DNA from 2 places in the Ignatzschineria larvae DSM 13226 genome. Region 1 is predicted to be linked to the other one. Evidence: riboswitches for the same ligand, from Rfam matches in the RefSeq annotation. Region 1 holds a riboswitch; the other holds the start of a gene.
The links. Region 1 has a riboswitch for preQ1 ahead of WMO13_RS06160 (7-cyano-7-deazaguanine/7-aminomethyl-7-deazaguanine transporter). Riboswitches for the same ligand answer to the same signal wherever they lie in the genome.
Positions count from the first base shown of each region.

Region 2: another riboswitch for preQ1. It lies ahead of queC (7-cyano-7-deazaguanine synthase QueC); the one in region 1 lies ahead of WMO13_RS06160 (7-cyano-7-deazaguanine/7-aminomethyl-7-deazaguanine transporter).

Region 1 covers NZ_CP150637.1:1,511,682-1,514,862, forward strand. Annotated here, with positions in the region: gene WMO13_RS06150 (FUSC family protein) at 1-1,149, shown strand, start outside; gene WMO13_RS06155 (hypothetical protein) at 1,363-1,782, shown strand; PreQ1 riboswitch class I at 1,904-1,948, shown strand; gene WMO13_RS06160 (7-cyano-7-deazaguanine/7-aminomethyl-7-deazaguanine transporter) at 1,956-2,615, shown strand; gene cfa (cyclopropane fatty acyl phospholipid synthase) at 2,764-3,181, opposite strand, start outside.
Region 2 covers NZ_CP150637.1:2,330,538-2,333,718, reverse strand. Annotated here, with positions in the region: gene queE (7-carboxy-7-deazaguanine synthase QueE) at 1-391, opposite strand, end outside; gene WMO13_RS09640 (6-pyruvoyl trahydropterin synthase family protein) at 388-813, opposite strand; gene queC (7-cyano-7-deazaguanine synthase QueC) at 815-1,468, opposite strand; PreQ1 riboswitch class I at 1,473-1,517, opposite strand; gene WMO13_RS09630 (AbgT family transporter) at 1,724-3,181, opposite strand, start outside.

The DNA of each region.
Region 1 (3,181 bases):
CTTCCCGATGAATGTTTAGCATTGATTGAACAAATTGAAAGCGCTTTAAAAAACAACCTCAAAAAATCCTCACTTTTCACCATTCCACAGCTATCGGACATAGCGTTACAAAACTATTATCAGACTATGGCGAATATCATCAATGATCCTGCCGAAAATCTGAAACCTATTTCTCTAGAAAAACGCATTACAATCAAAGAGATTTTGCTCAATACGCTTGATCGTAACTCTCTTGTTTTTCTTACCGCTATTCGATTTGGTATTATCACCTCTATTGCGACCATTATTGCCCATAGCTTTGACTTTACTAGATCCTACTGGATTCCTCTATCTTGTGTTGCCGTGATGTCTGGCTCCTCAATGATTGCTACATTCCATAGAGCTTTGCAACGCTCAATGGGAACAATACTCGGCATTATCATCGCCACAATTATTCTCCATTTTCACCCCTCAGGCTATGCGGTGGCACTCTCCATTCTATTATTTACAGCGCTCACTGAACTTTTTATTGTCAAAAATTATGGACTTGCCATTATCTTTATTACACCCAATGCGTTAATTCTTGCAGAAACAATTACCGGCGGAGAATTTTCCGCTTTTTACTTTGCAAGTGCTCGCATGATCGATGTAATCATTGGTAGTATTATTGGCCTTATTGGCGTTATTTTAATGGGTAGAAGAACTGCATCGCTTAGAATCCCGCGGATCATGATGCGCACGCTTCGCAATCAATCTCAAATGTTATTGCTTCTATTCTCTCCAGAAACATCTTCTTCTCACCAACAAATCCATGATCGTATTATCAAAATGCGAACGAATGTTACAAATCTCACAGCACTGTATGATGCTGCCTCTGGCGAAATTCCGCTTAAAAAAGCGCTAATCGAATACTACTGGCCGATCATCTATTCTATTGAAAAGATTGCATTTTTATTAGAGCATGCGGCCGAAGTGGATCACCGAAATATACCGACCGAATCGGAAATTGCTTCTCTAATCTATCTCTTTGAAGTATTAGCAAACTCCCTACAATATAATAATCCAATAACCATTAGACCAGTGCCAATTATCTCGCAATTTCCAGCTATTACGCAAGAAATTATTGCGTTACAAAATGCGATAGAAAAGAGATTATCTGTACCTAAATAAATATATATTCACAGTATTCTTATTAAAAACGGTACTACACCCAAAACAAACATTCTTTCAGAGACAAAAAAGGGAAAGTATATTATTATATGACAAATATGAACAAAAAATAACTTATTAGAATTAAAAGTATTAAGGCTTTTTCTAATTTATACGTTCCATTTTTTAGCCGCAATATCAATTTATCAAAAAATATGAGGATAGATTTTAGTCATGAAAAAAAGTTTGTTAACAATATTAGCACTCTCCTTCTTATCATCACTACATGCAGCAGAGATTACCACTATAAAAGAGACACCAATTACAGATAACGATAAAAAAGCGATTGTTGTCGATATCTATGCACCGGAGGCTGTTACTAAAAGTGATAGAGAAGCCACATTAAAATTAGCGGCTCAGTCTTATGAAGCAAAAGGGTATGAATTTATTCAAGTTATTTTACGCCCATCTTCACACGCAGAATTTACCAATAATTTTGGTTCATTAGGAATTGCAACTTACTCTGTAGATGGTTGCAATCTACAAGGTCTGCAGTGTAAAGATGAAAAATGGAACATCAAAGTGACAGACTACATCCTTACAGAAAAGGATCATAAGAATATTAATGATGTGGTCAATGATGTCAAATATTAGAGCCAATAGTTAAATAACTCGAGATAGGTTATGGATATCGTGTAAATAACTACAAATTATTTGTCTAATTGCCGCATACTATTGCGGCTTTTTTATTACTCCACTTTAGGCTACAATACAGCACCTCGTGGTTCGAGAACCTCCCACGCAAAAAAACTAAGGAATTAAAATTTATGTATCAATTTACGCAAGCGGAGAGACGACGAGCGCTCTATCAGCTCTCTTTCTTTCATATTCTGATTATTGCTTCGAGCAACTATCTTGTACAACTTCCCTTCACCATATTCGGATTTCATACTACTTGGGGCGCTTTCACATTCCCCTTCATCTTCCTCACCACAGATTTAACCATTAGAGTATTTGGCGCTTCACTTGCACGCCGCATTATTTTTGTCGTGATGATTCCGGCACTTATTATCTCCTATGTTATCTCAGTGATCTTTTTCAAAGGCGAATGGCTAGGTTTTAATGAGCTATCAACTTTCAATCTTTTTGTCGCACGAATTGCACTTGCTAGTTTTGCTGGATATCTTGTGGGACAATTAATGGACATTACTGTTTTTAGTTATCTTCGCAGAAATCACCGTTGGTGGGTTGCGCCCAGTGCAGCGGCAATTGCCGGTAACTTTATAGACACAATCGTTTTCTTCTTCATTGCATTTTATCAAAGCGATGATCCATTTATGGCGGCTAATTGGCAGGAAATTGCTCTCGTGGATTATGCGTTTAAATTATTGATTTGTGCTATCTTCTTCCTCCCGCTTTACGGCCTACTCCTGAACTTTATTCTTAAAAAGATGTCATCGCTCCAAGCAGAAAAAATCACAGCATAATTTAATGGATTCTCATAATCTAAATGACTATTTCTTGTCTCTATATTGTTATTGACATAGAACTATAATAAAGATTCCCCTAATAATTTTATAGATCAATATTAGGGGATTATCTTTTATGAATTAGCTTAACTTAAAGTTTGATAGATTAACGAGGGACTCTAATACCACCATCAACACCATTTGGGCTCCAAAGAATTTGCCACAATTGAATATCACGAGCTCTAAATGCACCCGCGCAAGCAAGAAGATAGTAGCTAAACATGCGTTTGAATCTTGGTGTGTAATTATTCTCAATTTCTGGCCAAACATTCACAAATCGCTCATACCATGCCATTAAGGTTCGATCATAATCTGCACCAAAATTATGCCAATCCTCCATTATAAACTTACTTTGACTTGCATTCGCAATTCCTTGGATTGATGGCAAAATACCATTAGGGAAAATATACTTTTCGATCCAAGGATCAACATTGATCTTGTTATAATTAGAACCTATGGTATGCAGTAGAAACAGACCATCTTCCTTAATATTTTTACGTACAACATCAAAATATTCAGAATAA
Region 2 (3,181 bases), 820 kb from region 1:
GTTTAGGGGAGAGAGTGACCTCATCGATCTCTAAGAGTGCTTCATTCCAATGAGATCCTTGGGTTTCAATCGCAACTTTAAAACCCGCTTGATGGAGTAAGTGCACCAATTGATCTAATCCCTTAAAGAGCGCAGGATTACCGCCACTAATGGTAATATGATCTACACGATTGTGTTGTAAATGATCTTGTTGCAATGCAATGAGTGCTGTCAGAATCTCTTCACTATTCATTAAGGTAGGTTTAACAGATCCATCCCAAGTGAATTTCGAATCGCACCAAACACATTGATAGTCGCAGGCAGCAAAACGGACAAAGCAAGTTTTGCGCCCAATGACCATTCCCTCACCTTGAACCGTTGGGCCAAAAATCTCTAATACCGGGAAGTTCATATAAAATCCTCCGCTTTGGGTCGATAGCAGACATAACTTGTCGGTGTTTCGCGTACTAATACTTGGAGGCAACGGGGCTGGTGGGGAAGGGTATTCAGATGATCTTGTATTCGTCGCCAAATGGCTTCGGTGACCACTTCAGTGGAAGGTGGGCGCGTACTAAAATCCTCATGGTGATTGAGTAGTGTGTGATCATAGGGGGCATGAACCAGCTTTTTAATCAGCTGAAAATTCACTAAAAAACCACACTCATCTAGCGTATCTCCGACAATTGTGATATTGACAAAATAGGTATGGCCATGAACTTGTTGGCAGATGCCGGCGGATGGATCGGGAATATGGTGGGCGGCTGCAAAATGAAGATCCTTATTCATCTCATAACGAAAAGGATGGGCAGGCGTTGGGTAGAATTGCTGTAACATCTTATTCCCCCTTTTCTGCTAAATATGCTTCTAATCCTTTTTGCCGTAAAATACAGGCCGGGCAAACACCGCAACCAGAAGCAGGAATCCCTTCATAGCAGGTCAGTGTTTTTTGTTGAATATAATCAAATGCGCCTAATTGATCAGAGAGTGCCCATACCTCTTTTTTATCTAACCACATTAACGGCGTATGAATTTGAAAATCGGCCTCCATTGCCAAATTTAATGTGACATTGAGGGATTTTACAAAGTTATCTCTGCAATCAGGATAACCACTGAAATCGGTTTGACTGACACCCACAATAATATGTTGAGCTTCTCTCTGATAAGCCACCATTGCCGCAATAGAGAAGAAGAGATGATTACGGCCGGGAACAAAAGTTGAAGGTAATTCTCCCGCTTTCTGTTCGATGTTGACCTGATTGCTGGTTAAAGCATTTTGCGTGAGTTTAGAGAAGAGATCGAGTTGGAAAGGAAGCCATTCTACGCCAAGCTCTTTGGCAATCGCTTTAGCATGTTGCACCTCTTGCTGATGGCGTTGTCCGTAATCGAACGTTAAAGCAATAACTTCTTGGAATCTCTCTTTTGCCCAGAAAAGGCAAGTAGTGCTATCTTGACCGCCGCTAAATACGACGATTGCTCGCTGCTGTTTCACATGAATCTCCTTAGTTTTTTATAGAGGGTTGCGCTAGAACCTCTTCAATAGCGTCGCAAAAGTATAGCAAACTTTAAAAAAGAAGCTAAAGGGAAATAGAATTTTTTATAAATAAATTTTTACAAATGACATTTATATTTACGAATATGCTAATTTAATAATCAATATATCATTTGGTTTTGTAATAAAAAACCTCGGAAAATTCCGAGGTTCTATCAATTGATTAGATCTTATATCAAATAGGTTATCCGATGACTACATCGGCCCTAAGGGTAATCCTAATGCGTAATAACCTAAGAAGAGTGCACCCCAAGTGGTGACGAGAATAATCGAGTAGGGGAACATAATCGATAGGAATGTGCCAAATTTGACTCTGCTGTTGTATTGAGCGATAAGCGCTAGCACCATCGGGAGGTAGGGGTTTGTTGGGGAGATGACATTGGTCGTGGAATCACCAATTCGATAGGCCATCTGAATGGCATCAGGCTCAATGCCTAAGAGCATCAATAGAGGTACAAAGATCGGTGCCATCATCGCCCATTGTGCTGATCCACTGAAGACTACAAGATTGACTAAGCCTGACAGAATAATGAGCGCTCCTAACATCACGATGGAGGGTAATTCTACACTTGAAAGGAAATCAGCACCGGATACCGCAAGCCAAAGTGAGAGATTTGTCCAGTTAAACCAACCGATAAACTGGGCAATAAAGAAGACTAATACGATATAACCCCCTACATTTTTAAGAGCATTCGTCATTAATCTTGGCAGATCATCAAAGCTTTGAATTGTGCCAGCTAAAACACCAAAGACGATTGAGCAGCTGATAAAGAAAGTCATAATAATCGGAATCATGCCACTTAAGAATGGAGAGGGCACTAATCCCCCTGAAGGACCACGCAGTGGGGAATTTTCGGGATAGATCGTAATGACTAAGAGCGCAATAAAGAGTAGCGCAAAGAGCCCTGTATATTTAAGCGCCCGGCGATCTCGATCGGAAACGGCATATTTTTGACTCTCATCAGAGGCTTTTGCCCCAAAATCTTCCTCTACGGGAAAGCGGGGTTCAATCAGCTTTTCCGTAATCCAAGAGCTCATGATGGTGAGAAATGGCACTGAAAGAAGCATAAAATACCAGTTTGCCGCCGGTGTAATTTCAGCCCCATTAATCGTTGCGGAAGCCTCATTGGTAACGCCAGAGAGTAATACATCCGTCCCGGCAATAAAGATATTGGCTGTAAAACCCGCTGCAACCGCCACAAAGCCGGCACAGATTCCTACAACCGGATTGCGTTTTGTTGCGGCAAAAATAATACCGGCAAGGGGAGGCACTAACACAAAGGCGGCATCAGAGGCTAAGTTACCCACAATGCCCACTAAAAAGATAGAAGCTGTTACAAACCGACGAGGCGCATTGAGGAGTAATGTTTTAATAGCAACATCAGCTAGCTTAACCTCTTGGACTAAACCGACTGCGATCATCATACAGAGTACAAGTCCTAAGGGTTTGAAGTTAATGAAGTTTGTGACTGTTGATTGAAGAATATAGACTAATCCTTCGCCACTAATGAGATTGCGAATAGGCACTGTTTCATGTGAAACAGGATGGGTAATATTGAGTCCTGAACCGCTCATAATCGCTGATATTACTGCAATAATCAGGCAGAAAATCATAAAGAGATAGAGTGGATTTGGAATTTTATTTCCGATGGT